Regions from separate parts of the Streptomyces sp. NPDC034103 genome, predicted to be linked through region 2. Evidence: riboswitches for the same ligand, from Rfam matches in the RefSeq annotation. Region 2 holds a riboswitch; the other holds the start of a gene.
What was found. A riboswitch is a leader RNA that binds a small molecule or an ion and turns the genes downstream of it on or off. The one in region 2 is predicted to bind glycine.
Positions count from the first base shown of each region.

Region 1: linked by a shared signal. The riboswitch ahead of gcvP (aminomethyl-transferring glycine dehydrogenase) and the one ahead of gcvT (glycine cleavage system aminomethyltransferase GcvT) in region 2 are both predicted to bind glycine.

Region 1 covers NZ_JBVISS010000012.1:8,420-24,121, reverse strand. Annotated here, with positions in the region: gene ACZ56U_RS26365 (hypothetical protein) at 1-580, shown strand, start outside; gene ACZ56U_RS26360 (DUF5999 family protein) at 884-1,090, shown strand; gene ACZ56U_RS26355 (LacI family DNA-binding transcriptional regulator) at 1,368-2,414, shown strand; gene ACZ56U_RS26350 (endo-1,4-beta-xylanase) at 2,514-3,599, opposite strand; gene ACZ56U_RS26345 (carbohydrate ABC transporter permease) at 3,649-4,413, opposite strand; gene ACZ56U_RS26340 (carbohydrate ABC transporter permease) at 4,473-5,471, opposite strand; gene ACZ56U_RS26335 (extracellular solute-binding protein) at 5,478-6,773, opposite strand; gene ACZ56U_RS26330 (APC family permease) at 7,505-9,571, shown strand; gene ACZ56U_RS26325 (TOBE domain-containing protein) at 9,658-10,053, shown strand; gene gcvP (aminomethyl-transferring glycine dehydrogenase) at 10,113-12,998, opposite strand; glycine riboswitch at 13,172-13,268, opposite strand; gene ACZ56U_RS26315 (PRC-barrel domain-containing protein) at 13,398-13,775, shown strand; partial or broken gene ACZ56U_RS26310 (DNA polymerase IV) at 13,691-15,179, opposite strand; gene ACZ56U_RS26305 (MerR family transcriptional regulator) at 15,237-15,702, opposite strand, start outside.
Region 2 covers NZ_JBVISS010000005.1:81,327-97,028, forward strand. Annotated here, with positions in the region: gene ACZ56U_RS12145 (ABC transporter permease) at 1-308, opposite strand, end outside; gene ACZ56U_RS12150 (ABC transporter substrate-binding protein) at 419-2,218, opposite strand; gene ACZ56U_RS12155 (ABC transporter permease) at 2,288-3,298, opposite strand; gene ACZ56U_RS12160 (enhanced serine sensitivity protein SseB C-terminal domain-containing protein) at 3,613-4,416, opposite strand; gene ACZ56U_RS12165 (enhanced serine sensitivity protein SseB) at 4,537-5,316, opposite strand; gene ACZ56U_RS12170 (AAA family ATPase) at 5,625-6,311, opposite strand; glycine riboswitch at 6,534-6,643, shown strand; glycine riboswitch at 6,644-6,749, shown strand; gene gcvT (glycine cleavage system aminomethyltransferase GcvT) at 6,788-7,900, shown strand; gene gcvH (glycine cleavage system protein GcvH) at 8,015-8,392, shown strand; gene glyA (serine hydroxymethyltransferase) at 8,408-9,670, shown strand; gene ACZ56U_RS12190 (L-serine ammonia-lyase) at 9,727-11,094, shown strand; gene ACZ56U_RS12195 (hypothetical protein) at 11,107-11,310, opposite strand; gene ACZ56U_RS12200 (NACHT domain-containing protein) at 11,446-14,382, shown strand; gene ACZ56U_RS12205 (glycoside hydrolase family 25 protein) at 14,434-14,991, shown strand; gene ACZ56U_RS12210 (MOSC domain-containing protein) at 15,062-15,604, shown strand; gene ACZ56U_RS12215 (NADPH-dependent F420 reductase) at 15,618-15,702, opposite strand, start outside.

The DNA.
Region 1 (15,702 bases), on a different contig from region 2:
GCTGCATGTTCCCCCGGCTCCCGCGCCCGCACTTCGCTCCGTCCTCACCGCACTCGGTTCGCCCACCGCCGTCCGCGAGGCCCGAACTCCCTCCCTGCGCACCGCCCAGGGACCCCTGACGCCCGAACTCCCCCTGCCGGTCCACGTCCTGGACGACATCACCGCCGCGGGGGCCTCCGCCACCCGGTTGACCGGCTGGCGCTTCCTGATCCGCTGCCAGGACCGTGCCGTGGCCGCCGCCGAGACCCGGCTGACCCCGGACGGCTGGGCCTTCTCGCACTTCTTCGAGGGCCCCTACATCGCCTCGACCGAGCGCGCCCTGCGCCAGGCCGAGACCGTGCAACAGCCCTACCAGCCTCGCCTGTTGTCGGTCCCCGCCCTCTACATGCTCACCCTCTGGCTGCACGGCGACCGCGCCGCCGACGCCGCGACCGGCCACCCCGCCGCCACCGACCTGCTGATCCCCCTCGCGCCCGCACCACCCGGCATCGCCGCCCACCGGCCGCACCGCGCCGCCGAACTGCTCCCCGTCCTGACCCATCGCGCGACCCCGGCCCCCCTGCTGGAGCAGCTCGCCTGACCTCCGGAGACCCAACCGCACACCAGGACCGAAAAAGCAGGCTCGTACGAGCGCGACAGGGCTCGTACGAGCCTCTTTTCTGCCCGCGCCCCGTCCGGACTAGTGCCATCCGGCCATCCCGAACCACCCGAACAGACAGCACAGTTGGGATGAACCGTCCGGCCGGGTGACGCGTCATGAACCTGTGAGTAGCGGTGCCGCGAAATGCCTGCGGATTGGCGCCCGTGGGGCAACACTAGTTCCGACCGACTTATCACAACGGGGGCGGCCATGAAAACCACGACAAAGCGAAAGATCCCACCCATGTGCCAGCACCAGCCACCGTGTCCGACCGCAGAGTCCGCCGACCGGGAGGGCGCCCGACTCGTGGCGCACCACCCGGAGCAGGGATGGAGCCTGCTGTGCAACGGCGTTCTGCTCTTCGAGGACACCGGTGAGCTTCTGCCCGACGGCAAGATCATCGACCCGCACCGCCCACTGGGCACCGAACAGGTGATGACCGCCGCCTGAGGCGACGCCGGACGGCCGACCGACCGCCCGGCCGATCGAGGGGCCGGTCGCAGCCACGCTGCGCACCGGCCCCGACACGTGTCCGGTGACGATCACTGCGCGTAGCGCACCGTGCGGCACGCCGTCATCACCGGGCACGCACTCCCCCTCGGTCCCGGTGCGAGCCGCCCGTCGGTCCGGGCGCACCCGTCCCACTCCGTTCCGGTACGCCCTTCCCATCGGCGCCCGTTTTCCGGAAGACTCCTGGAAGTTTCGATCCGTCGACGGAGGTGGGGAGTTGGCAGCACACGAGGTCGACACCGAGGGGGGTGCGGGAGCCGGGGGCCGGGTCACCATCACCGAGATCGCCCGGCAGGCAGGCGTCTCCGTACCGACCGTCTCCCGGGTCGTCAACGGCCGCTCCGACGTCTCCCCCAGGACCCGGGCCCGCGTCGAGGAACTGCTCCGACGGCACGGATACCGCAAGCGGGCGCTCTCCTCCGGCAACAAGGCCGCCCTGCTCGACCTCGTCTTCAACGACCTCGACAGCCCCTGGGCGGTGGAGATCATCCGCGGGGTCGAGGAGGTGGCACACGCGGCCGGCGTCGGCACCGTGGTCTCGGCGATACACGGCCGCTCCGGCGACGCCCGGGAATGGATGCGCAACCTCCGGGCCCGCGCCTCGGACGGCGTCATCCTGGTCACGTCGGTCCTGGAGCCGGTGCTGCACGACGAGTTGCGCATCCTCGGCGTCCCCCTGGTCGTCGTCGACCCGGCGGGCTCCCCCACGCTGGACGCCCCCACCATCGGCGCCGCCAACTGGTCGGGCGGCATGGCGGCCACCGAGCACCTGCTGGCGCTGGGCCACCGCAGGATCGGCCTGATCGCGGGACCGCCCCGGCTGCTGTGCTCCCGGGCCCGCTTCGACGGCTACCGCGCGGCCCTGGAGGGTGCCGGCCTCACGGTCGACGACCGCCTGGTCGTACCCGGCGACTTCCACCCCGAGTCCGGCTTCGAGGGCTGCAACACCCTCCTCGACCTGCCCGAACCGCCGACCGCCGTCTTCGCTGCCAGCGACCAGATGGCGCTCGGCGCGATCGAGGCGCTGCGCAAACGCGGGCTCCGAGTGCCGGAGGACATGAGCCTGGTCGGTTTCGACGACCTCCCGGAAGTGCGCTGGTCCGCGCCGCCCCTGACCACGGTCCGCCAGCCCCTCGCCGACATGGGCAAGCTGGCCGTCCGCACCGTGCTGAAGCTGGCCCGCGACGAACAGCCTGACTCGCCCCGGGTGGAACTGGGCACCGAGCTCGTGGTCAGGGCGAGCACCGCGCCCCCCGCGCACTGACACGGCACCGGCCCGGCGGTGGGCCACACCGCCGGGTCGGGCCGTCCCCCGGCGGACTCCCCTCCTTGCCCAGCCGCCGGGCGCCTCAGCGAACCGCCGCTACTTCTTCTTGAGTGCCTCCCTGATCGCGAAGTAGGCCGGCTTCGGCTGGAGTTGTTCGTCCCACGGCAGCGCCGCGCCCTGGCCCTCGAAGAACGCCGGTATCCAGCTGTACTTGTCGGTGTAGTCCCAGATCGTGATGCCGACGCACCTGCGCACCGCGAGGCAGGCGTCGGTCAGATCGGCGTACCACTGGGCCTGCTGGGCCAGCTTCTCCTCGGTCGCGGGCAGGATCATCCGGATGTCGACCTCGGTGAGGGAGGTGTCGAGCCCGAGCCGGGCGAAGCGGCGGAGGTTGTCCTCCAGGGTGGTCGGATAGCCGTACTGCAGTGCCAGATGCGCCTGGAGGCCGATGCCGTCCAGCGGGACGCCCTGCGCCTTCAGCTCCTTGGCGAGGGTGTAGTAGGCGTCGCTCTTCGGGCCGACCGCCTCGATGTTGTAGTCGTTGAGGTAGAGCTTGACCTTGGGGTCGGCCTGCCTCGCCCAGCGCAGGGCGTCGGCGATGTAGCCGGGGCCGAGGGTGTTGTAGAAGACCGTCTCGCGGTATGTCCCGTCCTCGTTGAAGGCCTCGTTGACGACGTCCCAGGCGAAGACCTTGCCCCGGTAGTGCCGTACCTCGGTCTGGATGTGCTTCTTCAGGACCGCCCGCAGCTCGGGCGCCGTCCACTGCCTGCTCGTCAACCAGTCGGGCAGTTGGCTGTGCCAGACGAGGGTGTGGCCGCGCACCTTCTGGTGGTTGGCCCGGGCGAGGTTCACGATCTCGTCGCCCTGGGAGAAGTCGAAGACGCCCTGCTCGGGTTCGGTGGCGTACCACTTCATGCCGTTGCCCGGCGTGATCTGGTCGAACTCGCTGCCGAGGATGGCCTTGTAGGGCTCGTCGACGAGTTCGGGGTTGTCGGTGGCGCTGCCGAAGTAGCGGCCGTGGCGCTGGGCGAGGTCGGCGAGGGTGGGCTTCTTGCCGTGGGCCGCGGCACTTTCGTGGGCCTGGGCGCTTTCATGAGCCTGGGCACCCGGACCGGTGGCGACGCCTGCGGCCACCAGGAAGGCGGCGAGAGCGCCGACGAGTCTGAGACGGTTCTTGCGCACGGTGCGACTCCTCACGTGCGGGGGTGGGCGAGCCGTACGGGTGACGCCGTCAGCCCTTCGTGGCGCCGGCGGTGAGGCCGCCGACGAGCTGGCGCTCGGCGACCGAGTAGAAGGCGAGGGCGGGGACCATCGCCAGGACGAGGTAGGCGAAGACACGGGCGTACTCCGCGGAGTACTGGCCCTGGAACTGCTGGACGCCGATGGGCAGCGTCCACCAGGTGTTCTCGGTGAACACCAGCAGCGGCAGCATGAAGTTGTTCCAGCTGGTGACGACGGCGAGCACGGAGACCGTGCCGAGGGCGGGCCGCGCCATCGGCAGCAGCACCCGCCACAGGAACCCCAGCGAGCTGCACCCGTCGAGGGTGGCCGCCTCCTCCAGTTCCCCGGGGATCTCCCGGAAGAAGGCGCGCAGGATGATGATCGTCATCGGCAGTCCGAACGCGGCCTGCGGGAGGATCACGCCCAGCGGGTTGTCCAGCAGGCCCAGCGAGCGCAGCAGCAGGAACAGGGGCAGCGCGGCCACCGCGAAGGGGAACATCAGCCCCATCGTGAACAGCGTGAACAGTGCCTCGCGCCCCCGGAAGGCGAACCGGGCGAAGGAGAACGCGGCGAGCGCCGAGACCGCGACCACGATCACGGTCGTCGCCACCGCGATCAGTGTGCTGCTGCCGAGCAGCCGCCAGAACTCGCTCGCCCCGAGGATGTCGGTGTAGTTGCCGGTCCGCCACTTCTCGGGCAGCCCGAAGGGGTTGCGGGAGAGCTCGTCGGTGGACTTGAAGCCGGAGACGATCGCGTACAGCAGCGGGGTGACCATCAACGCGCCGACGGCGACGAGGATCACGTGGAACGGCAGCGTCCGGGTGGTCTTGCGGCTCACTTGCCGCCTCCCCTCATCGTCGTGGTGGCCCCTTCGAGGTCCCGTCGAAGCACGAACCGCTGGTAGGCCAGGGCGAAGACGAGGCAGATACCGAACATGACCACACTGATCGCGCTGGCGTAACCGACCTGGTAGCGCTTGAAGCCGTACTGGAACATGGTCACGGCCATGGTCTCGGAGTGATGGTCGGGGCCGCCCTGGGTGGTCACCCAGACCAGGTCGAAGAGCTGGATCGCCCCGATGACGGACAAAAAGACGCTGATGCGCAGGGTGGGTGCGAGCAGCGGCAGGGTGACACTGCGGAACCGCTGCCAGGAGTTGGCCCCGTCGATCAGCGCCGCCTCGGTCAACTCCCTGGGCACGGACTGGAGTGCGGCCAGGTAGAGCATCATGTGGAAGCCGAAGTACTTCCACGTCATGACCAGGAACAGGGTCGCCATGACGTTGGAGGGGTCGGCGAACCACTCCCCGCCCAGCCCGTCCAGGCCGATGCCGCCGAGGAAGTGGTCGGCGAGTCCGTCGTCCGGGGCGAAGATCATGCCGAACAGCACACCGGTGATGGCCTCGGACAGCACGTACGGCGCGAAGAACAGCATCCGGTAGACCGCCCGCCCGCGCAGCCGTTGGTTCAGCAGCACGGCCATGGCGAGCGCGAACGGCAGTTGGACGGCGAGCGAGAGGACGACCAGGACCAGACAGCGCCACAGGTCGCCCATGAAGACCGGGTTGTCGAGGAGCTGGGTGAAGTTCTCCGTGCCGATGTAGTCGGAGGGCATGCCGAAGCCGCCCCAGCGGAAGAACGCGGCGTAGAGCGCGAACAGCATCGGCAGCAGCACGAGCCCGATGAACAGCACCAGGGCGGGCACCTGGAAGCCGACGGCGGTGAGCCAGTGGAGCGCCCGTCGCCGGGCCCGCCCCTTGGCCGCACCGGCGGCCGGGGGCGGGAGGCCGACGTCGGGGCCGCTCCGCTTGTCCGGGAGGAACGTGGAGGTCATCGGCTGTTACTGCTCTTCCTTCGCGATCTTGGTGATCGACTCGGCGACCTGCTGGGACGACTTGGACCCGGCGATCAGCGCCGCCACGCTGTCGTTGACCTCCTGGCCGACGGCGGGCGCGTAGGCCTGGTCGAGGTAGAGCTGGAAACCGGTGGCACCCTTCAACTGGGCCTGCACGGACTTGATGTTGGGGTCGGCGATGGCGCTCTCGGCGCTGGGGACGACCGGGAGGACGCCGGTCTTCTTGACGAGTTCGAGGTCGGTGGCCTCGGAGGCGAAGAACTTCAGGAAGTCCACGGCCGCCTGTGGCGCCCCCTTGCGCAGGGCGTGTCCGCCGCCTCCGCCGAACACCTCGGTGATGGTGCCCTTGCCGCCCTCGACGGCGGGGAACGGGAAGAACCCGAGGTCGTTGCCGAGGCCCTTGCCCGCGTCGGCCTGGACCACCGGCGCCCACTGGCCCATGAGTTCCATGGCGGCCTTGCCGTTGCCGACGGCGGCGGCCTGGCCGGTCGGCGAGGAGTAGGCGGCGCCGAGGAAGCCCTTCTGGAACGGCTGGAGGTCGACGAGTTCCTGGAGGTGCTGGCCGGCCTGGACGAAGTCGTCGCCGGTGAAGTCCTGGGCCTCGTAGGCCTTCTGGAGGGCCTCGGCACCGGCGGTGCGCATCGCGAGGTAGGCCCAGTAGTACATGCCGGGCCACTTCTCCTTGCCCGCGAGGGCGATCGGCGTGATCTTCTTCGACTTCAACTTGCTCACGGCATCCATGAACGCGCCCCAGGTGGTGGGGGGTTCGCTGATGCCGGCCTGCTTGAAGAGTGCCTTGTTGTACCAGAAGCCGATCATGCCGATGTCGAACGGGACGGCGTAGGCCCGGTCCTCGATGAGGTACGGCTCCTTGGCGACCTGCAGCAGGCCGTCCGACCACGGCTTGGTCCGGTCGGTGAGGTCCTCGACGAGGCCCGCCTCGACCTGCTGCTTGAGTACGCCGCCGCCCCAGGTGTGGAAGATGTCGGGGAGTTTCCCGGAGGCGATCAGCGCCGTCATCTTCGATTTGTAGGCGTCGTTCTCCAACTGGACGATCTTTATCTTCACCTTGGGGTTCTGGGCCTCGAACTTCTTGGCCAGACCTGCCCAGACCGTCTTCGTGGGCTCGGTGGTGGAGATGTTCCACCATTCGACGGTGGTCGTCCCGTCGGACGAGCCCCCGTCGTCCGAGTCACCGCAGCCGCTCAGTGCGGTCATGCCCAGACCGGCCGCGGCGGACGCCGCCAGGAAGCCGCGGCGGGACAGTGCCGGGTCGCCCATGGTGTGCTCCTTGGGTACGGGACGGCACGTCTGTGACCGCCCACGGGACCGAAAGTTTCGGAGTTGATCCAGAAAGGTTCGTTGTTGCCGCACCCTAGAGACAGCTGCCAAACGGTGGCAACCCCTTGTACGCGGTGAATCTGCGCCCGACTTCCCCGCCCGCGAGTCCTTCCGCACCGATCGACCCGGACCGGGGGCCTCCGACGCCGGCCCCACGGCGCCGGATCGAGCGGTGCCGAAGTCGCCCCGCGGGGGCGGGAGTCGAAGCGGGCGCCGAGCGAGGGCCATGACTCCTCCGCCGCACCGCCCCCGGCAAATGCCAAGCGGCACGGCCCGCGATCCGCCGCGAGCACCACCGCGACAGACCACGGCGACCGCCGCCCACCGCTGCGCGCGGCCTTCCCTCCGAGCGCCATCCGTGGCGAAACATTCGGATGATCTGGCGAACGTTACGATTGCCACTCGGGACCGTCCGGGGGCGGGACGGAGCATGACTCTGGGTGTTCGCCGCCCATGGCACCCGACTCGCTCTCCCGCACCCACAATCCGCCCCAAGTCGGGGTTAATCCCCCCTATTCAGCTCCCCAGGCCACGCCGAGGGAGTCTTAACGGAAGCTTGACGCGCTCCCTACCCACATCCGAGGGCCCGAGCATCACTCTCCGCTTACGCTGATGCGGCCGTCCGCGTGACGGCCGCAACCGCACGCTGAGCCGCACACCAGGAGCCCCCGATGGCCACCACCGAACCCGCGCCACCGAGTCGCCTGCGCACCTGGATGCTGGAAGGCCTCTCGGACATGGCCCCCACCCAGCCCGGCCAACCCGGCCAACCCGGCCAACCCGGCCAACCCGGCCAACCCGCAGAAGCCATGGACCGCATGGGCCCCATGAAACGCGTGGAACACCTGGATCCCGTGGAACCCATGGCACCCGCCCGGTCGTCCGCGTCCGAGCCGGAGCACCAGGGCCGGCCCTGGTGGCGGGTCATGTGCCTCACCGGCGTCGACTACTTCTCCACCCTCGGCTACCAGCCCGGCATCGCGGCCCTGGCGGCTGGCCTGCTCTCCCCGATCGCGACGATCGTCCTGGTGGTCGTGACCCTGGCCGGCGCGCTCCCCGTGTACCGCCGGGTGGCCGAGGAGAGTCCCCACGGCCAGGGCTCCATCGCGATGCTGGAGCGCCTGCTCACCTTCTGGAAGGGCAAGCTCTTCGTCCTGACCCTGCTCGGTTTCGCCGCCACCGACTTCCTCATCACCATCACGCTGTCGGCCGCGGACGCCTCCACCCACCTGGTCGAGAACCCGCACCTCAACAGCGCCCTGCACGACCAGCAGATGCTGATCACCCTGATCCTGGTGGCCCTGCTCGGCGCGGTGTTCCTCAAGGGCTTCCTGGAGGCGATCGGCGTCGCCGTCGTCCTGGTGGGCCTCTACCTCGCCCTGAACGTGGTGGTGGTGAGCGTCGGTCTGTGGCATGTCCTCACCGCGGGCCATGTGATCACCGACTGGTCGTCCGCGCTGACCAACGAGCACGGCAACGTCTTCGTGATGATCGGCGTGGCCCTGATCGTCTTCCCCAAGCTCGCGCTCGGCCTCTCCGGCTTCGAGACCGGCGTGGCGGTCATGCCCCACGTCAAGGGCGACCCCGGCGACACCGACCAGAACCCGGCCGGCCGGATCCGTGACACGAAGAAGCTGCTCACCACCGCCGCCGTGATCATGAGCTGCTTCCTGATCGCCACCAGTTTCATCACCACCCTGCTCATCCCGGAGTCGGAGTTCGAGCCGGGCGGCCAGGCCAACGGCCGCGCGCTGGCCTTCCTCGCGCACGAGTACCTCGGCGGCGCCTTCGGGACGCTCTACGACGTCTCGACCATCGCCATCCTGTGGTTCGCGGGCGCCTCCGCGATGGCCGGCCTGCTGAACCTGATGCCCCGCTACCTGCCCCGCTACGGCATGGCACCGCACTGGGCCAGAGCCGTACGCCCCATGGTCATCGTCTTCACGCTGATCGCCTTCCTGGTCACCTGGATCTTCGACGCCGACGTCGACGCCCAGGGCGGCGCCTACGCCACCGGCGTCCTGGTCCTGATCAGCTCCGCCGCGATCGCGGTGACCATCGCCGCCCGCAAGGCCGGCCAGCGCGGCTGGACCATCGGCTTCGCGGTCATCTCGGCGGTCTTCCTCTACACCACGGTCGTCAACGTCATCGAACGCCCGGACGGTGTGAAGATCGGCGCCTGCTTCATCGCCGGCATCATCCTGGTCTCACTGCTCTCCCGACTGGCCCGCGCCTTCGAGCTCCGCGTGACCAGCGTGGCGCTCGACCCCGTGGCGGAACGTTTCGTCCGGAATATGGCCCACCGCAAGATCCGCTTCATCGCCAACGAGCCCGACCAGCGCGACGAGGCCGAGTACCGCGACAAGATCGAGCAGATCCGGGAGGACAACGACATCCCCGGCCAGGAGGACTTCGTCTTCGTCGAGGTCACGGTCCTCGACCCCTCCGAGTTCGAGTCCGGTCTGACGGTCCGGGGCGACGTCCTGCACGGCCGCTACCGCGTCCTGACCCTGGAGTCCTCCTCCATCCCCAACGCCCTGGCGGCCCTGCTCCTCCACGTCCGCGACACCACGGGCCGCACCCCGCACATCTACTTCGAGTGGACCGAGGGCAATCCGTTCGCCAACTTCCTCCGCTTCCTCCTCTTCGGCCAGGGCGAGGTCGCCCCGGTGACCAGAGAGGTCCTGCGCGAGGCGGAACCGAACCGGGCCCACCGCCCCCGGGTCCACACGGGCTGACGCCCGAGCGGGCGAGCGGTCCCGTCACATGATTCTTCGCCCGCCCCCGTCCGCGGTTGCCCGCCCCCGGCCCTATCGTGATCCACATGCAGTCGTACACGATCGGCCAGGCGGCCCGGCTCCTCGGCGTGAGCCCCGACACCGCTCGCCGCTGGGCGGACGCGGGCCGGGTGGCGACCCACCGCGACGAGGGCGGGCGCCGGCTCATCGACGGCCGGGACCTGGCCGCCTTCTCGGTCGAGCTGGCCCGGGGCGACACCGGCGACGAGGAGCCGTCGTACACCTCGGTCCGCAACGCCTTCCCCGGCATCGTCACCGCGATCAAACTCGGCGACGTCGCCGCACAGGTCGAGATCCAGGCCGGCCCGCACCGGCTGGTCTCCCTGCTGACCCGCGAGGCGGTCGAGGAACTCGGCCTGGAGGTCGGCATGGAGGCCACGGCCCGCGTGAAGTCGACGAACGTACATATCGACCGCACCTGACCCACCGAGGATCGCGAGAAGGGCCCCGCCGAAAAGCGGGGCCCTTCTCGACTACCGGCTCAGTCGTCGTAAGCGTCCATCGGAGGGCAGGAGCACACCAGGTTCCTGTCACCGAAGGCCTGGTCGATCCGGCGCACCGGCGGCCAGTACTTGTCCGCCGGCGACACCCCGGCCGGGAACACGGCCTCCTCGCGCGTGTACGCGTGCTCCCACTCACCGCCGAGCGCCCGCGCGGTGTGCGGCGCGTTCCGCAGCGGGTTGTCCTCGGCGGGCCAGTGGCCGGACCCGACCTTCTCGATCTCCCCGCGGATGGCGATCATCGCCTCGCAGAATCGATCCAGCTCGATGAGGTCCTCGGACTCGGTCGGCTCGATCATCAGCGTCCCCGCCACCGGGAACGACATCGTCGGCGCGTGGAACCCGTAGTCGATGAGCCGCTTGGCGACATCGTCGACGCTGACCCCGGTCGCCTTGGTCAGCGGTCGCAGATCGATGATGCACTCGTGCGCGACCAGCCCGCCGGGCCCGGTGTAGAGCACCGGGTAGTGCGGCTCGAGCCGCTTGGCGATGTAGTTGGCGCTGAGCACCGCCACCTGCGTGGCGCGCTTGAGACCCTCACCGCCCATGAGCCGGACGTAGCTCCAGGAGATCGGCAGGATCCCCGCCGAACCCCAGGGCGCGGCCGAGATCGGCCCCACACCCGTCTCCGGCCCGGCGGCGGGCTGGAGCGGGTGGTTCGGCAGATACGGCGCCAGGTGGGCGCGCACCCCGACCGGCCCGACACCGGGACCGCCGCCGCCGTGCGGGATGCAGAAGGTCTTGTGCAGGTTCAGGTGGGAGACATCACCGCCGAAGTGACCCGGCTTGGCGAGCCCCACCAGCGCGTTGAGGTTGGCGCCGTCGACGTACACCTGCCCGCCGGCCTCATGCACCTGCGCACAGATGTCGGCGACGTGCTCCTCGAACACCCCGTGCGTCGACGGGTACGTGATCATCAGCACCGACAGCTCGTCGCGGTACTGCTCGATCTTCGCCCGCAGGTCCTCGACGTCGATCTCGCCGTCCCCGGCGGTCCGCACGACGACGACCTTCATCCCGGCCATGACCGCGCTCGCGGCGTTGGTGCCGTGCGCGGAGGACGGGATCAGACACACGGTCCGCTGCTCGTCCCCGTTGGCCCGGTGGTATCCGCGGACGGCGAGCAGCCCGGCCAGCTCCCCCTGCGACCCGGCGTTGGGCTGGAGGCTGACCTTGTCGTACCCGGTGACCTCGGCGAGACGTTCCTCCAGCTCCCGGATGAGCGTGAGGTAGCCCTGCGCCTGCTCGGCGGGCGCGAAGGGGTGCAGCTGACCGAACTCGGGCCAGGTGACCGGCTCCATCTCGGTGGTCGCGTTGAGCTTCATCGTGCAGGAGCCCAGCGGGATCATGCCGCGGTCGAGCGCGTAGTCCCGGTCGGCCAGCCTGCGCAGGTACCGCAGCATCGCCGTCTCGGACCGGTGCCGACGGAAGACCGGGTGGGTCAGGAAGTCGTCGCCGCGCAGCAGCGCCTCGGGCAGGGTGTCCTCGGCACCGGCGTCGAGCGCCTCGATGTCGGCCTCGACCCCGAACGCCGTCCATACGACGCTCAGCTGATCGCGCGTGGTGGTCTCGTCGCAGGAGAGGGAGACCCGGTCGGCGTCCACGAGGTGCAGGTTGACGCCGTTCTCGCGCGCCGCGGCGACGACCTCGGCGGCCCGGCCCGGCACCCGCGCGGTGACCGTGTCGAAGTAGGCGCCGTGCACGACCTCGACACCGCCGGCGACGAGCCCCGCGGCGAGGATGTTCGCGTAGCGGTGGGTGCGCCGCGCGATGTCCTTCAGACCGTCGGGGCCGTGGTAGACGGCGTACATGCCGGCCATGACGGCGAGCAGCACCTGCGCGGTGCAGATGTTGCTGGTGGCCTTCTCGCGGCGGATGTGCTGCTCACGGGTCTGCAGGGCCAGCCGGTACGCCTTGTGCCCGTCCGCGTCCACGGAGACGCCGACGAGACGTCCGGGCAGGCTGCGCGCGAACTTCTCGCGCACCGCCATGTAGCCGGCGTGCGGTCCGCCGAAGCCCATCGGCACACCGAAGCGCTGGGTGGTCCCGACCGCGATGTCGGCGCCGAGTTCCCCGGGCGACTTCAGCAGCGTCAGCGCGAGCAGGTCCGCGGCGACGGTGACCAGGGCGCCCAGCTCGTGGGCCTGCTCGATCAGGGGCCCCAGGTCCCGTACGGCACCGGATGCGCCGGGGTACTGGACGAGCACGCCGTTGATCTCACGCTGGGCGATCTCGGCCGGAATGCCGTCGCTGAGGTCGGCGACCACGACCTCCACACCGGTCGGCTCGGCACGGGTCTCGATCACGGCGATGGTCTGCGGAAGGGCGTCCGCGTCGACCAGGAAGAGCCCCTTCTTGTTCTTGCCCATGCGCCGGGACAGCGACATCGCCTCGGCGGCCGCCGTGCTCTCGTCGAGCAGCGAGGCACCGGAGGTGGGCAGTCCGGTCAGTTCCGCGACCATGGTCTGGAAGTTGAGCAGGGCCTCGAGCCGCCCCTGCGAGATCTCGGGCTGGTACGGCGTGTAGGCCGTGTACCAGGCTGGGTTCTCCATCACGTTCCGCAGGATCACGGGCGGCGTGAAGGTCCCGTAGTACCCGAGCCCGATCATGGAACCGAGCACCTGGTTGCGGTCGGCGAGCGAACGGAGCTCGGCGAGCACCTCGGCCTCGGTACGCGCGCCCGGCAGGTCGAGCGCGTCGGCGTTCTTGATCACATCCGGCACCGCGGCGGCGGTGAGCTCGTCCAGCGAGCCGTAACCGACCTGCGCGAGCATCTTGGCCCGCGCCTCCTGGTCGGGCCCGATGTGGCGCTGCTCGAACGGGATCCCCTGTTCGAGTTCGGTGAGCGGAGTGCGATGGGCGGTCATTACGGAGGCCTCCTGGTCTGACACGACCTTCGACGGGCACCACGGTGCGGGTACCCGGACGGCCTCCCCCTCTGTCATCTCAACCTGAGAGCTTCACCGGGACCCCGAAGGCTCCCGGCTTTCACCGTCGGTGAGAGCGGAAGCCATGCACCCGCCCTGCTTTCCAGAGTGGCCTCGTCCGTGCGGTACGTGTGCCTGAGAGATTCCGGGGAGGATTTGCTCCTTCGGCGCCCCCGAACGGTGTCCGGAGGACTCTCCCGCACAGGGTCGGCAGCCGCTTGTCAGCCTAGCAGCGAGGTCAACGCGGCTCCCTCGAGATCCCCTCGAGTGGCCACAGTCACCAAACTGCTCTTTCGTAGTGCTTACGGATGAAGCGAGCCGCGACCACGTGGAGGGCCCGTGCAGACCGACATCGATCCGCGGAACCTGATCGGCCGCAAGGCCTTCGACCGCAACGGCACCAAGATCGGCACGATCGACGAGATCTACCTCGACGACGCCACCGGCCAACCCGAGTGGGCGGCCATACGCACCGGCCTGTTCAGCAGGGACGCCTTCGTCCCCCTGGAGCCCAGCGAGTTGGTCGAGGGCACGCTGAGGGTCCCCTTCGAACGAGCCCTGATCAAGGACGCCCCCGATTTCGGTGTAGGCCGCCACCTCTCCCCCGACCAGGAACTCCAGCTCTACCACCACTACGGCCTGGACGTGGCCCCACCGCCCCCCTTCCCGGACCACGACTTCGGCAAGCTGGCGGGCACGGAGGACGCGGAAGCCTGACACCTCCGCCGACGGAACGGCCCGACATCACGCGCCTCGCCTCGCATCCGGCAAAGGGCCCGACGCACCGCACACGACGGACACCAGCGGCAACGGCTCGGCCACGGACAACGCGGGGTCGTCCACGGAGAACGTCCGCACCCGCCCGGGCGGAGAGTCCGGCGTCTCGAACCGCACCGTCACCCGCCCCAGCCCACTGCCCTGCACCCATCCGTGCCCGAACTCCTCGTGCCGCACGTCGTGTCCCGAGACCCACCGCCGCTCGACCGGCACCGCCACCTCCGCTTCGGCGCCTTCCTCCTGCGGCTCCTCCTGCGCGAGCTCCCGTTCCCCGGCGGCCTGGGCGAACAGGTCCTCCTGCGTGTAGTCGGCGAGCCCGCTCACCCCGACCCCCAGCAAGCGCACACCCCCGGTCGTGTCCACGGAGTCCAGCAACCGGGCCGCGGCCTCCCGCACCACAGCAGGGTCGTCGGTGGGCCCCCGCAACGTCTCGGACCGGGTCAACGTGGAGAAGTCGTACCGCCGCACCTTCAGCACGATTGTCCGCCCCGACAACCCTGCCCCCCGCAACCGCCGCACGCACCGGTCCGCCAGCCGCTGCACCTCAAGGCCCACCCGCAGCCGGTCATGGATGTCCACGTCGTAGGTGTCCTCGACCGACACGGACTTGGTCTCCCGCTCCGCCACCACGGGCCGCTCGTCGTACGCCATCGCCATCGCGTACAGCCCGTGCCCATGGGCCTTCCCGAGCAGCCGTACGAGCTCGTCCTCGCCCGCCTCCACGATCTCCTCGACCGTGTGGATCCCGGCCCGCCGCAGATGGTCCCCGGTGGCCGGCCCCACCCCCGGCAGGATCCGCACCGACATGGGCCCGAGCATGGCCCGCTCGGTCCCCGGATCGATGACCACCAGCCCGTCCGGCTTGCCCTGCTCCGAGGCGATCTTCGCGAGCATCTTGGAGGCGGCGAGCCCGACCGACCCCGTGAGCCCGGTGACGGCCCGTATGTCGGCGCGCAGCTTCGTCCCGGCCAGCCGCGCCGACTCCTCGTCCCAGGCCGTCCCCCCGGCCTCCAGGTCCACGAACGCCTCGTCGAGGCTCAGCGGCTCCACCAGCGGCGACAGCTCCCGCAGCAGCCCCATCACCTGCTCGCTGATCGACCCGTAGAACTCGAAGCGCGGCACCAGGTACGCGGCGTTCGGCACGAGCCGCCGCGCCTGCGCCATCGGCATCGCGGAGTGCACACCGAACACCCGCGCCTCGTACGACGCCGTGGCCACCACCCCGCGCGGCCCCAGCCCGCCCACCACGACGGCCTTCCCGCGCAGACTCGGCTTGGACGCCTGCTCCGCCGAGGCGAAGAAGGCATCCATGTCGAGATGCAGGATCGTGGGCGCGGTTCTCACATCTCCGATGCTGCCCTACGCCACTGACAATGCCCCGTCGCGAGGACGGAGCGGCCCTCAGACCGCCCGGTTGCGCCGACGCGCCAGCTCGTCCGCCGGGTTGGGCCCGACCAGGGTCTCGCCGGTGTCGATCCGCTCCCCGTGCAGCTGCGACAGCGCGCTCTCCACGTCCCGCCACACGACACCCACGGCGATACCGAAGATCCCCTGGCCGCCCTGGAGCAGCGCGTGGACCTCGTCCGGTGAGGTGCACTCGTAGACCGTGGCGCCGTCGCTCATCAGCGTCATGCGCTCCAGGTCCCGGAACCCGCGCTCCCGCAGGTGCTGCACGGCGGTGCGGATGTTCTGCAGGGACACCCCGGTGTCCAGGAACCGCTTGACGATCTTCAGGACGACGACGTCCCGAAAGCTGTACAGGCGCTGCGTCCCCGAGCCGTACGCGGGCCGCACACTCGGCTCCACGAGCCCGGTGCGCGCCCAGTAGTCCAGTTGCCGGTAGGTGATGCCGGCGGCCGCGCAGGCC
Region 2 (15,702 bases):
TCGCTGCGGAAGGAGTAGCCGAAGCACGGCGCGGAGCAGTGCACGGTGTCGCCACCGCCCACGTAGGTGCGGCCCGCGAAGATGCCCTTGAAGAACTCCCAGACCTGGGCGTAGATCGGGTCGCTCAGACCCAGCTTCTGCCGCACGCCCTCGACGGCGGCGGGGTCGGCCTGCTTGCCCACGAAGCTCAAGGCGACGTCGACGCCCGCCCACTTGGGGACGAGGAAGAAGATGCCGAAGACCACCATGATGATGACCACGAGCATCACTGCGGCGGCGAACAGCCGCCTGATGAGGTAAGCGAGCACAGCTCTCGGCCCGCCGCGGACCGCGGGCCACCGGAGGTCTTCCGGTGGCCCGCGCTCACGCGTCGCCGGCCTTCACCTGCCTTTCGTGCCGTTCGGCGGGTGTGCCGGGGTTACTTCGAGGACTTCAGACCGAGGTTGACGAAGTCGTACATGCCGCTGTAGTTGTCCGACGTGTAGACGTTCGCCAGACGGCCACCGCGCCAGTTCACGAACTTCTCGAAGACGAAGGGCAGGTAGTAGCCGCCCTCCATCACCGCGTGGTTGATGTCCTTCGCGATGGCCAGCTTGCCCGCGTCGTCCTGCGTCTTGACGTAGGTGTCGAACAGCCCGTTGATCTTCTTGTCGTCGATCATCGCGAAGTTGTTGTTGCCGCTCTCCAGGATGTAGCTGCCGTCCCACAGCGGGAGACCGAAGCCCTGGACGGACGGGAAGTCGGCGCCCCAGCCCATGATGATGATGCCGTAGCCCTTCTTCTTCACGTTCGAGGGGCTACCGATGATGCCGGAGGTCTGCGAGCCGTCGTACTGGTCGATGTCGACGGTGATGCCGACCTTCTTCAGCGAGGCCTGGAGGGACTCGGCCGTGGCGACCTCGACCGGCTTGTTGTTACGCACCGCGATGGTGGTCTTGAAGCCGTTCGGCTTGCCGCAGGCCTTCAGCTCGTCCTTGGCCTTGGCGACGTTGCCGTTCTTGTTGGCACCGGCGAGCTCGTACGGGTCGTACTTCTGGCCCTCGGCACCGGGGACGGTCGGGGGCAGCATGTTGGTGCCGATGTCACCACCGGCGACCGGGCCACCACGCGCGGTCTGCAGCGAGACGTGGTCGGCGCCGTAGATCACGGCCTTGCGGCAGTGCTCGTTGTCGAACGGCTTCACCGTCTGCGGGAAGACCGCGTACCGGATGTAACCGGAGACCGGGTTGTCCAGGTTGGCCTTGTGCTCCTGGAGGGCGGAGGTGCGGCCCTGCGGCGACAGACCGGTCTGGTTGATGTCCAGGTCGTAGTCACCGGCGAGCAGACGGGCGTCCAGGTCGTTGGCGTTCGAGAAGAACTTGACCGAGATCTTGTCCGGGTAGGCCTTGCGGATCGGGTCCGAGGCCTGGCTCCACTTGTCGTTGCGGACCAGGACCAGGTCCTTGCCCGGGCTGTACGACTGGAACTTGTACGGGCCGGAGGAGAACGGCTTCAGGCCGTACTTGGACTTGGTGTCCTTGTCCTGGCGGACCGGGGAGGCCGAGACCAGGGCGAGGATCTCCTCGAAGTCGGCGTTGGCCGCCGGCAGGTGGAAGACGATCGTCTTGTCGTCCGGCGTGTCGATCGCCTTCAGACCGAGCTTGTCCGCGGACTTGTCCTTGTACGGGCCCTTGTACTCGCCCTTGGGGTCGAGGACGTCCTTGAGGTAGACCGGGCCGCCGGACAGCACGTCCTGCGCCCAGACACGCTCGATGCCGTACTTGACGTCCTTGGACGTGATCGGCTTGCCGTCCTCCCACGTGACGCCGTCACGCAGGGTGTACGTGTAGGTCTTGCCGTCGTCCGTGACCTTGCCGAGGCCGGTGGCCAGGTCCGGGGCGAGCTTCGTGCCTTCCTCGCCCGGCGCCGGGGTACCCGTGACGAGCTGACGGCTGTAGTAGCGCGCGAAGTTCCACATGAAGCCGTAGTAGCCACGCGTGGTGTCCCACGAGTCGGCGTCCTGGGCACCGGCGAACTTCAGCTCGCCGCCCTTCTTGGCCAGCGAGGCCTGGGCGACCTTGTTGTTCGCGGCGTTGAAGCCGGCCGCGCCGGTCGCCGAGCCCTTTTCACCGCCGTCGTCGTCGCCGCCGCCGCACGCCGCCGTGGTCAGCAGCGCGGCGACCGCGGCGACAGCGGCAAATGCCTGCTTCCGCCGCCCTGAGGTGCGTTGGGTAGTCACGATCTCGGATCCTCCGAATTTGATGAGAGACCCCGTGTCAGTGCCACGGGACGCTTTGGGTACGGCAGTTCAGCGGGAACCCTTCGGGTCCAGCGCGTCCCGCACGCCGTCGCCGAAGAGGTTGAAGGCAAGAACGGTGATGAAGATCGCTACACCGGGCACCACCATGTACGTGGGGTCCGACTTGTAGTAGTCGATCGCGTTCGAGAGCATCTGCCCCCAGGAGGCCGTGGGGGGCTTGACGCCCACGCCCAGGAAGCTGAGCGCCGCCTCGGTGAGGATGTTGGTGGGGATCATCATCGTCGTGTAGACGATGATCGGCGCGACCAGGTTGGGCAGCAGTTCCTTGAACAGGATGTAGAGCCGCCCGGCGCCGAGCGAGCGGGCCGCCTCGACGTATTCACGCTCCCGGAGCGAGAGCGTCTGGCCGCGCACCACGCGTCCGATGTAGGGCCAGCCGAAGAAGCCGATGACCAGGATCATCACGAACAGGCGGACGCCCGTGCCGGTGAGTCCGAGCATCTCGTTCGGCATGACGGAGACCAGCGCGATGATGAAGAGCAGCTGCGGGAAGGCCAGCAGGCCGTCCATCACGCGGCTGACGGCCGAGTCGATCCAGCCGCCGAAGAAGCCGGCCAGGATGCCGAGGACCGTGCCGATGACCACGGCGACGATCGCGGACAGGAAGCCGACGAGCAGGGAGATCCGGGCGCCGTAGACGACACGCGCGAAGATGTCGCGGCCGTTGACCGGCTCGACACCCAGCCAGTGGTCGCCGCTGATGCCGCCGAAGTCTCCCTTGGGGGTGCCGAACAGCGGGTCGATCAGGTCGGCGTCGTGGTAGGTGTTCGGGTCCTGCCCGTACAGGTTCGTGATCACCGGCGCGAGCAGCGCGACCGCGATCAGGAACAGCACGACGATTCCGCCCGTGAGGGCAAGCTTGTCCCGCTTCAGGCGCTCCCAGGCGATCCGCCCCAGGGAACGTCCCTGTACGGCCTTGGCGTCGGCGCTCACAACCGCCGCTTCTTCGGCCGCGCTCGGGGCCGCTTCCGCGGTCGGCTCGTGCAATGGTGCCGTCATCTGGCAGGGGCCCCTCTCAACCGGCGGTAGCCGGCCCTCACTTGCCGCTGTAGCGGCGTGATCAGTCCGTCGTACACAGGGGCGAACCCACCCCTGCTGCGGGAGTCTTCAACGCTTTGGTGATCTGTTGCCAGACTTGGCGGGGAAAGGATGCGTAAACGTGATGCGGGCTGGGGGGTTCCGTTATCCGGACGGCGGGTAACGACCGCCGGACGGGGACCAGTTGGGACATTCGGTGCCGCACAGGTACCTTCTGCCCACATCTACGCGCGCAGATACACTCCCGTAACAGAAGAGCCTGTGGCCGGTCGGGCTCAGTAACCGCCGGGCGCCGGAGGGTAGCCGTACCCGGCCGCGGGGGCCTGGGCGGGGGCCGCGGCGTGGGCCTCACGGTCGTAGAAGGGGCGGGCGCTCGCGCGCATCCACATCGCGATCGGGTCGTACTCGTCGGACATGGCGACGGTCGACACCGGCAGCCCGTCCGGGACCGCTCCGATCGACTGCTGCATCATGGCGCGCACCGAGTCCACCGCGGGCGGGCTGGTGTCGTACACGTCCAGGCCGATGGCGAGGTACGGCGCCCCGAGCGCGGGCTGCACCCAGGCGCGGCGCAGTGAGCGGACCGCCGGGGTGCGGTGGGCGTTGTGCGCGATCAGGGCGTAGAACTGCGGGATCTCGATGCCGGGCTCCGAGAGCCGGAGCGGGCCGGCGGGCTGGCGCTCCAGTCCGGTGGCGATCCGGCGCAGGTCGAGCCAGGGGATGCCGACACCGCCGCCGGGGGCGTGCGGGTTGAGCCAGAGGCCGAAGTGGTCGGGGTAGAGGGTGCGGGCCACGTCGACCCCGTCGACGACCTCGTAGGAGCGGTTCCAGCCACTGGCGCTGAGCTCCTGGGCCGAGGTGACACAGGGGGCGTAGCCGTAGCCGTCGACCTCCATGTTCCCGTACTGGGCGTCCGGCGACCCCGACTGTCCGTGCCACAGGAGCATCCAGACCTGGCCGGAGGAAGGGGCCGCGAGGGCACGGAGGAGTGCCTCGTAGGCGTCGTAGCGCCCGGGCGTCACCTGGCGCAGCATGTGCTCGACCGTGCCGGTCGCGGTGCCGGTGCCGCTGGCGCTCACGTCGTCCGCCCCTTCGGGAAATCTGCGTATTCGGAAACAGCTTAAGCGTTGGGAGCCCGGGGCTTGCGTGGTCTGCGGGGTGCGGGTCGTGGTGGGCCGGTCGCACGGTTTCCCGTGCCCTCAGGAGGTTGCGAAGCCCTGGGGGTAGAAGGGACGTACCTTTTGACGCATCCAGTGGCCCACCGGGTCGTCCGCCACGTCCAGCAGGACCAGGTTCACCGGCCACGGGACCGGTGTGCGGCCCAGGGCCCGGCCGAGGGCGTCCATCGGGAGGGTACGCAAGTCGCCCTCCCACCGGGAGAGCTCGACGCCCACGAACATCACGGGGTCGGCCGTCTCGATCGCGGCGAGGCAGCGGCGGGCCGTCAGGACCACGCCGGTCGCGGCGAACTCGGCGGAGGCGGTGGCGAGGAAGTCGACCGGGTCGTCCTTCCAGTCGGGCTCGTAGAGCTTGACGCGGCCACCGGTGTTGGGACCGTCCAGCGGGGTGCGGCCCATGCGGCACAGCTCGGCGACGGCGGCGGGCGGCAGCGGGACGCCGACCACGCCGTCCGGGTTCACGGCGATGCCGACCTGCGGGGGCAGGCCGCGGGCGAACTCCACGGCGGGCGCGACGGTGTACGCCATGTGCCCGCCGGCGACCTGCCGGAACTGTTCCTCGGAGCTGAAGACGGGGACGAACGCCTGGCCGCCGATCTCCATGGTGGGCAGGTCCAGGGGGCCGCTGTGCGGGCCGCCGCCGTTGGGCAGCGGGACCCAGACGAAGCTGCGGCCCAGGACCTCGATGATCCGGCCGCCCGCCGCGGGTATGCCGAGGGAGGCCGAGAGGACCTCCTCCAGCTCGTTGCCGGGCCAGCCGCTGCCGTGCGGATGGGGGTGTGCCTGTGCCGGGAATGCCATCTGTCCGTCCGCCTGCCGAGAACCGCCGCCTGGGGCCTGCCTGTGGCTGAAAAGGCTAGCGGGTACGCCGACCGCCGATGCCCGGCCGTACCCGCGAAGCCGCTGCGACGCCGGACCTCCGGTGCCTGACCGTGCCCGACCGTGGACCTCAGCCCCTGAAGCCGAAGCGGCGCCGGACCCACCAGTGCCCGACCGCGGCCTCAGCCCGTTTAAGCCGCTGCGGCGCCAGACCCGCCGGTGCCCGACCGCGGCCTCAACACCCGCTGGAGCCGAAGCGGGGCCGGACCGCCGGTGCCCGGCCGCGGCTCTCAGCCCGTGAAGCCGATGCGGCGCAGGGTGTTCGCCGCGTCTCGGTCGAGCAGTACCGCGGAACCCACGCCCTGGGGCAGGTCGCCCTCGGCCACGGAGCGGATCAGGCGGGCGGCGGCCGTGCGGTGGCGCAGGAAGGCGTACGTCGAGACGCCCCGGCCGCGCTCGCGCTGGCCGGCCAGCGCGGTGTCCGGGGTGACGTCGAGGAGCAGCAGGTGCAGGGTGCCGCCGCGGCGCCGGGCCGCGCGGGCCAGCCAGCCGCGCACCCAGGACTGCGTGCCGCAGTCGTGCACCACGACGCCCTCACCGGAGCGCAGGGCGCGGTACAGGCCGAGGTAGTGGGCGGCCCGGACGAGCGGGCGGTAGACGGCGTACGGCAGGAAGCGGGGCACCCGCTCGTCCCAGCGGTCGCGGGTGTCCTGGGAGTCGACGCGCAGGCCCTTGACCGCCCGCTTCATCAGGGTGGACTTGCCGCTGCCGGGCAGTCCGGTGATCACGACGAGGTCGGCCGGGGCGAAGAGCAGGGCATGCGGGCTGTGTCCGGCGCGCTCGCGCAGGTCGCGGACGACCGGCCGCGGTGCGCACGTCTCCCGGGCCGTCTCGCGGAGCGTCTCCGGGAGCGGGGCGGCCGGCTGCGCGGGCAGCGCGACGGCCGAGGTGCCGGCGTACGCAGAGGTCCTGTTCACCGTGATCGTCCTCCCCTGGAGTGGGTCACGAGTTCCCCTCCCCGTCGAGTGTAAAGAGAAGGTAATCCGCGACGCCTCCTGTTTCCGTCCGCTTCTCGCTACAGGCCTGCTACAGGGTGCCTTTCGTGTCCGTGGAGCCCGAGCGGCCCCCGGGGGGAGCCACCCCTGCCGCCCCGGACGGATGCGTGCAATGATGTCCGCGCCAACTGCATACCGGCCGTTTGAATCCGCGCGGGAGAGTTCCGGGCCGTACGTCCTCGTACGAGTGCCCGGGCGCCGAAGGAGCAAGTCCCTCCCTTGAATCTCTCAGGCCCCGTTACCGCGCGGGCGAGGCACATCTGAAAAGCGAGCCGCCCTCCGGCGGTTCCACCCAAGGTGCAAGTCATGTCCCCTACGGTCATGGCGAACCTCTCAGGTTCCGATGACAGATGGGGAGGAACGACCTCGCCTGTCATGCCTTGGGAGACATCCGTCCGATGAGCACTGAACCCCGCCTGACCGCGCTCGATGCCCTGCATCGCTCGCTCGGCGCGACGATGACCGACTTCGCCGGCTGGGACATGCCCCTGCGCTACGGCTCCGAGCGCGACGAGCACAACGCCGTGCGCACGAGGGCCGGTCTCTTCGACCTCTCCCACATGGGCGAGATCACGGTGACCGGACCGCAGGCCGCCGCCCTGCTGAACTACGCCCTGGTCGGCAACATCGCCTCCGTGGGCGTCGGCCGCGCCCGCTACACCATGATCTGCCGCGAGGACGGCGGCATCCTGGACGACCTGATCGTCTACCGGCTCGACGAGACCGAGTACATGGTCGTCGCCAACGCCTCCAACGCCCAGGTCGTCCTGGACGCGCTGGTCGAGCGCGCGGCCGGCTTCGACGCCGAGGTCCGCGACGACCGGGACGCGTACGCGCTGATCGCGGTCCAGGGCCCGGAGTCCCCCGGCATCGTGAAGTCCCTCACCGACGCCGACCTCGACGGCCTGAAGTACTACGCCGGCCTGCCCGGCACCGTCGCGGGCGTCCCGGCCCTGATCGCGCGCACCGGCTACACCGGCGAGGACGGCTTCGAGCTGTTCGTGAAGCCCGAGCACGCCGTGGAGCTGTGGCAGGCCCTCACCAAGGCGGGCGAGGGCGTCGGCCTGGTCCCCTGCGGACTGTCCTGCCGGGACACCCTGCGCCTGGAGGCGGGCATGCCGCTGTACGGGCACGAGCTGACGACCGAGCTGACGCCCTTCGACGCCGGGCTCGGCCGGGTGGTGAAGTTCGAGAAGGAGGGCGACTTCGTGGGCCGCGCGGCCCTGCGCGAGGCCGCCGAGGACTCCAACCACGATCCGCGCGTCCTCGTCGGCCTGGTCGCCGAGGGCCGCCGCGTCCCGCGCGCCGGGTACGCCGTGGTCGCGGACGGCGAGGTGATCGGCGAGGTCACCTCCGGCGCCCCCTCCCCGACGCTGGGCAAGCCGATCGCGATGGCCTACGTCGACGCCGCGCACGCCGCGCCGGGCACCCCCGGGGTCGGTGTGGACATCCGGGGCGCGCACGAGCCCTACGAGGTCGTGGCTCTCCCGTTCTACAAGCGCCAGAAGTAGACACTGGGCGCAGGGGCCCGCTCCCGCGTGACCCTGCGCACATTCGCGCTGCTCACGCGCGTTTTCCGCACTCCCCGGCATTCACCATCACCCGCGTACAGGAGAATTCAGGCCATGAGCAACCCCCAGCAGCTGCGGTACAGCAAGGAGCACGAGTGGCTGTCGGGCGCCGAGGACGGCGTCTCGACGGTCGGCATCACGGAGCACGCGGCCAACGCGCTCGGCGATGTGGTCTTCGTCCAGCTCCCGGAGGTCGGTGACTCGGTGTCCGCGGGCGAGACCTGCGGCGAGCTGGAGTCGACCAAGTCGGTCTCCGACCTGTACTCCCCCGTCTCCGGTGAGGTCACCGAGGTCAACGAGGACGTCGTCAACGACCCGTCGCTGGTGAACTCCGCCCCCTTCGAGGGCGGCTGGCTGTTCAAGGTACGTGTCACGGAGGAGCCGGCCGACCTGCTCTCCGCCGACGAGTACACCGCCTTTTCCGCCGGCTGAGGAGTCGTACACCTGATGTCCGCACTGAACACGCCCCTGCACGAGCTCGACCCGGAGATCGCCGCGGCGGTCGACGCCGAGCTGAACCGTCAGCAGTCCACGCTCGAGATGATCGCCTCGGAGAACTTCGCTCCGCTGGCGGTCATGGAGGCCCAGGGCTCGGTCCTGACCAACAAGTACGCCGAGGGCTACCCGGGCCGCCGCTACTACGGCGGCTGCGAGCACGTCGACGTCGCCGAGCAGATCGCCATCGACCGGATCAAGGAGCTGTTCGGCGCCGAGTACGCCAACGTCCAGCCCCACTCCGGTGCCTCCGCCAACCAGGCCGCGCTGTTCGCGCTGGCCCAGCCCGGCGACACCATCCTCGGCCTGGACCTGGCGCACGGCGGCCACCTCACGCACGGTATGCGGCTGAACTTCTCCGGCAAGCAGTTCAACGTGGTCGCCTACCACGTGGACGACGCCGGCCTGGTCGACATGGCCGAGGTCGAGCGGCTCGCCAAGGAGCATCGCCCGAAGGTGATCATCGCGGGCTGGTCGGCGTACCCCCGCCAGCTGGACTTCGCCGAGTTCCGCCGGATCGCCGACGAGGTCGAGGCGTACCTGTGGGTCGACATGGCGCACTTCGCCGGTCTGGTCGCGGCGGGGCTGCACCCGAACCCGGTGGAGCACGCGGACGTCGTCACCTCCACGACCCACAAGACCCTCGGCGGCCCGCGCGGCGGGATCATCCTGGCGCGGAAGGAGTTCGCGAAGAAGCTGAACTCCTCGGTCTTCCCGGGCTTCCAGGGCGGTCCGCTGGAGCACGTGATCGCGGCCAAGGCGGTCTCCTTCAAGGTCGCCGCGAGCGAGGAGTTCAAGGAGCGCCAGCGGCGTACTGTGGAGGGGGCGCGGATCCTCGCCGAGCGGCTGACGGCCGAGGACGCCCGTGCGGCCGGGGTGAACGTCCTGTCCGGCGGCACCGACGTGCACCTGATCCTGGTGGACCTGCGCGAGTCCGAGCTGGACGGCCAGCAGGCCGAGGACCGTCTCCACGAGGTCGGCATCACGGTCAACCGCAACGCCGTCCCGAACGACCCGCGTCCGCCGATGGTCACCTCGGGCCTGCGGATCGGCACGCCCGCCCTCGCCACCCGCGGCTTCACGGCCGAGGACTTCGCCGAGGTCGCGGACGTGATCGCGTCGGCACTGAAGCCGTCGTACGACGTCGAGGCCCTCAAGGCGCGGGTGACGGCGCTGGCCGACAAGCACCCGCTGTACCCCGGCCTGAACAAGTAGTTCCCCGGTGGGGGCACCCGACGACGTGTGCCCCCACCCCTCAGCAAGGAGTTCCCGTGGCCATCTCGGTCTTCGACCTGTTCTCGATCGGCATCGGCCCGTCGAGCTCGCACACGGTCGGCCCGATGCGTGCGGCCCGCATCTTCGCCCACCGACTGCGCAACGAGGGCCTGCTGCCCGCCGTCGCCTCGGTCCGCTCGGAGCTCTACGGCTCCCTGGGCGCGACCGGTCATGGTCACGGCACCCCGAAGGCGGTGCTGCTGGGACTTGAGGGAGCCTCCCCCCGCACGGTCGACGTAGAGGGGGCGGACGACCGGGTCGCGGCGATCAAGGACACGGGGCTGCTGAACCTGCTCGGCGAGCACGAGATCCCGTTCTCCTTCGACGACGACCTGGTCCTGCACCGCCGCAAGGCCCTGCCGTACCACGCCAACGGCATGACGCTGTGGGCGTACGACGCGGCCGGTGCCGAGCTGCTGTCGAAGACGTACTACTCGGTCGGCGGCGGCTTCGTCGTCGACGAGGACGCGGTCGGCGAGGACCGGATCAAGCTGGACGACACGGTCCTGAAGTACCCCTTCCGCACGGGCGACGAGCTGCTGCGTCTGACGAAGGAGACGGGCCTGTCGATCTCCGCGCTGATGCTGGAGAACGAGCGCGCCTGGCGCACCGAGGACGAGATCCGCGCCGGTCTGCTGGAGATCTGGCAGGTCATGCGGGCCTGCGTCTCGCGGGGCATGTCGCGCGAGGGCATCCTGCCGGGCGGCCTGCGGGTCAAGCGCCGCGCCGCCGTCACGGCCCGCCAACTGCGCGCGGAGGGCGACCCGTTGGCGCACGCGATGGAGTGGATCACGCTCTACGCGATGGCGGTGAACGAGGAGAACGCCGCGGGCGGCCGTGTCGTGACCGCCCCGACGAACGGCGCGGCGGGCATCATCCCGGCGGTCCTGCACTACTACATCAACTTCGTGCCCGGCGCCGACGAGGACGGCGTGGTCCGCTTCCTGCTGGCCGCCGGCGCGATCGGCATGCTCTTCAAGGAGAACGCCTCCATCTCCGGCGCCGAGGTCGGCTGCCAGGGCGAGGTGGGCTCGGCCTGCTCGATGGCGGCGGGCGCGCTGGCCGAGGTCCTCGGCGGCTCCCCCGAGCAGGTGGAGAACGCGGCCGAGATCGGCATGGAGCACAACCTGGGTCTGACGTGCGACCCCGTCGGCGGGCTCGTGCAGATCCCCTGCATCGAGCGCAACGGCATGGCCGCGGTGAAGGCGGTCACGGCGGCGCGGATGGCGATGCGCGGGGACGGCTCGCACAAGGTGTCCCTCGACAAGGTCATCAAGACCATGAAGGAGACCGGCGCGGACATGTCGGTGAAGTACAAGGAGACCGCGCGCGGCGGGCTCGCGGTGAACATCATCGAGTGCTGAGGGGCGCCGGGTTCACCGGCTCACCAGGGTGGCCAGCAGGGCCAGGAGGGTCGCCACCACCCCCAGGAACGCCGCGCCGGCCCGGCTGAGCGCGCCCGGCACGCCGGCACCGTCCAGCCGGGCCAGCGCCCCGGCGACGCAGGCCACCAGGAAGGCGACCACGAACACGGTCACCAGCACCAGCGCCACCAGCGTGTCCCTCGTCGTCAGCGTCACCGCGCGACCCCTCTTCTCACCGACCGTCCGACCCGGCTGACCCGGGCCGCCGGGTCACCTTCGCCGTTTCGATGTTCGGCGCGGTACGGACGGTCCAAGATGAACGTCTGCGAACGCTGCGGACGGAGATCTCGGTTGACCAAAGAGGAGGCGCTGGACCGGCTGTGCACCCTCCTGCGGGACACCCGGGCCAGGCGCCGGATGACCCTGATATCGGTGGCCCTGCGCTCCGGGCTCGGCCGGACCACGGTTAGCCAGGCGTTCAACGGCCGTACCGTCCCCAGCGAGGGCACCCTGGTCGCGCTCGCGGAGGCGCTCGGGCTCGACCCCGACGAGTTGCTGCGGCTGCGGCGCATGTGCCTCGGCCCGGTGAAGACGGCCCACACCGAGGGGCTCTCCCCGCAGGACATCGCCTTCGAGGCCCGCTACCGGAAGTACCTCAAGCAGCGCCACAGCAGCCTCACCGTGGTGGGCCTGGATCTGCGCGGTCCGGCTCAGGCCCGATGGCCCCTGGACGCCGCCTACTTGAGCCTGGAACTCGCCGAACGGGACGTCGGCTGGCACTTCGACGGCTTCGGCACCGCCCAGCAGCGGATCGAGCGGGCGGAACTCGCCCTGTCGGGTGCCCGGCGGACCCTGATCCGGGGCCTGGCCGGCAGCGGCAAGACGACGTTGCTCCAGTGGCTGGCCTGCACCACCGCCACCGGGCAACTCCCCGAGCCTCTGGCGGAGTTGCACTCCGCCATCGCGTTCGTGCTGCCGTTGCGCACCCTGGGGCGGCGTGGTGACCTGCCCGCGCCCGGGGAGTATCTGACGGCCGTCGGATGCCCGTTCCACGCCGCTCAGCCGGAGGGCTGGGCGGACCGGGTGCTGTCCTCGGGGCGCGGGCTGATCCTCGTGGACGGCCTGGACGAGGTGCCGAAGGCCATGCGGGAACGCACCGGGCAGTGGCTGCGGGGCCTGGTCGCGGCGTACGGGCGCTCCCGGATCGTCGTCACCACCCGCCCCAACGCGGTGCCCGACGCGTGGCTCGGGGACGCGCAGTTCCGCGAACTGACGGTCCGCCCGATGAGCCGTACCGATGTCGGTGTCTTCGTCTCCCGCTGGCACGCCGCCGCCAAGGCGGACGCCTCCACCACCGAGGTCCGGGCTCATCTGGACACGCTGGAGACGATGTTGCGGGACAAGGTGCGGGCCAAGCGGGATCTGGCGCTGCTCACCACGACACCGCTGCTGTGCGCCCTGGTGTGCGCGCTGCACCGGGACCGTCGCGGGCAACTCCCGCACGACAGGATGGAGTTGTACGCGGCGGCGTTGTCGATGCTGCTGATCCGGCGGGACCAGGAGCGCGAGGTGATCGCGCCCGAGGGGATCGAGCTGAGCGAGCGGCAGAGCATCCAGCTGCTCCAGAAGCTCGCCTACTGGCTCGTCCGCAACGGGCAGACCGAACTGGCCCGCACGACCGCCGAGTCACTGATCGCCGAAGCCCTCCCCCTCATGCCGTCGGTGCGCGAGCAGGGGGACGCGTCGGCCATCCTGAACCATCTGCTGGGCCGCACGGGTCTGTTGCGCGCGCCCACGCTGGACACGGTGGACTTCGTGCACCGCACCTTCCAGGACTATCTGGGCGCCAAGGCCGCCGTGGAGGCCAAGGACCTCCCGATGCTGGCCAACAACGCGCACGACGAGCAGTGGGAGGACGTCATCCGCATGGCGGTCGCGCACGCGCGGCCCGACGAACGGGCGGACCTGCTGAACCGGATCATGGACCGCTCGGACTCCGCGACCCGGTTCGGCACCCGGCTGACGCTGCTGGCCCTGGCCTGCCTCCAGCACGCGACCGAGTTGTCGGTGTCCGTGCGCACCGAGATCGAGGCCCGGGCCGACGACCACATCCCGCCGCGGTCCCTGCCCGAGGCGGACGCCCTCGCGCAGGTGGGTCCGGTCGTCCTCGACCTGCTGCCGGAGCCGGCCGCACTGGCCGAGGACGAACGGGAGCCGGCGATCTGGGCGGCGCAGCAGATCGGCGGCGACGCGGCACTCGCCTACCTGAAGGGGTTCGGCGCGCTCCCCGCGACCGCTGTCGGGCACCGGCTGGCCCTGAACTGGGCCCGCTTCGACCCGCACGAGTACGTGTCCGAGATCCTCCGGCCGCTCGCGGAGCCCTGTGAGCTGATCCAGGTCGACGACAGTCGTCAGGTGGAGGCGCTGGACGCCCTGGAGGTCACGGGGGTCCACTTCCGGGGTGCCCACAGCCGTGACGAGCTCGCCCGGTTCACGCATGCCCCGAAGCTCACCTCCCTCGTACTGGGCGGCGGTACGGCGATCACCGACTTCGGCTGGCTGTCGCGGTACGCGGGCCTGGAGGAGCTGACCCTCTACGGCCTGCCCCACATCACGCACCTCAACGGCCTCCAGGGCACCGGGGTGACCCACCTGGGCATCGAGGACATGTCGCCCCGGCTGGACTTCGGCGCGCTCGCCTGGCTGACCTCGCTGCGCAGCCTGTCGCTGAACACCGCGATCCCCTACCTCGACCTGGCCGGGCTGCTCGGCCATCACGGACTGCGCTCCCTCACCCTCGGCGGCCGGCTCGCGACGGAGGAGCCGATGAGCGGGCTCTCCCGCTGGTCGCAGCTGGAGCACCTCGGGCTGCCGGCCTCGTGGTTCCTGGCCGCGCTGGGCGAGGTGGCGAGCCTGCCGAGGCTGACGGAACTCCAGCTGAACCACGTGGACCTGCACGACCGGGACCTGGCCGACGCACGGAGCCTGGACCGTGTCACCCAGGCGTTCCTGACCCGGGTGACCGGCACCACGCTGGGGCCCGTCGGCCGGCTCCTGCCCGGTGTGCGCTCGCTCACCGTCAGCGCCGGAAGCCACGGCCAGGTGCTGGACGTGACGGCACTCGCCGACCACCCCGCCCTGCGCGTGCTCACCCTCACCGACTTCGCCCGTGTCGTCGGCGCCGAGGCGCTCTCGGACCGCGTGCTGCGGATCCGCCCGCGCTCGCGTCCCGCCCGGGCGCCGCGGGGACCGAGCCGTGCACCCTCCGCCCGGCGGCCCGAGGCCTAGGGTATGGGTGCTGCAACTCCTGTACCCCCACCGGCACTTCAGGGAGTCCCCATGCTGCGCGGCATCGACGTGAGCTCCTTCCAGCCCTCCTCCTACGACACCGACGGCCTGTCCTTCGTCTTCATCAAGGCGACGGAGGGCCGCACCTACACCAACCCCAGGCTGGCGGCCCAGACGAGGACGGCCCGTGACGCCGGTCTGGTCGTCGGCTTCTACCACTTCCTCTGGCCGGGCAACCTCACCGCCCAGGCGGAGTACTTCGTGGGCAAGGCCCCGGAGCGGGCGGGCGACATCCTCGCGGTGGACTGGGAGACGACCGGGGAGGGAACCCACGCGAGCAACGCCGAGAAGGACAGCTTCATACGCAAGGTGAAGGCGCTGCGCCCGAACCACCGGGTCCTGCTCTACTGCAACCGCAACTACTGGCTGGACATCGACAGGACGTCGTACGCCGGGGACGGTCTCTGGATCGCCGACTACGTGACGGCGGGCAAGCCCCGCATCAAGGCGGCGTGGCGCTTCCACCAGTACACGGACGACCCGGTGGACAAGGACGTGGCCGACTTCGCGAGCAGGGCCGCGCTGCGCGACTGGGCCGGGGGCAGCTGACCTCGCCCTCCTCGTCGTAAGCTCCGACCTGCGGCGCAGCAGCGGCCGCGTCGCAGAGGGGAGCTTCGTCATGGGTGGGTCGGTCGCCGCGGTCAGCAGCAGTGGGACGTACTCGTTCACCAAGCCGAACCGGGAGAGCATCACCCTGCTCGTCGGCCTCGGGGTGGAGGGGGACATACACGCCGGGCAGACGGTGAAGCATCGGTTCCGGATGCGGAAGGACCCTTCGCAGCCGAATCTGCGGCAGGTGCACCTCATCCACGAGGAGTTGTTCGAGGAGGTGCGTCAGGCCGGGTTCGAGGTCGGTGCCGGTGAGCTCGGGGAGAACGTCACCACGCGCGGGATCGATCTGCTGGGGCTGCCCGCCGGGACGCGGCTGCGCCTCGGCGAGCGGGCCGTGGTCGAGGTGACCGGGCTGCGGAACCCGTGTGCGCAGATCGACGGCTTCCAGAAGGGGCTGATGAAGCAGGTGGTCGGGCGGGACGCCGACGGCACGCCACGGTTCAGGTCCGGGATCATGAGCGTCGTCGTCGAGGGCGGCGTCGTGCGGCCCGGGGACGCCGTCGAGGTGGAGCTGCCCGACGGGCCGCACGTGCCGCTCGAGATCGTCTGACCTCGGGCGGGTCTCAGGCGCGGAACTCCGGTGTGCGCTCGGGGCTCGCCTGCGCCAGTGCCTTCGTGACCGCCTCGACGCCGTCCCGCAGCCCGTAC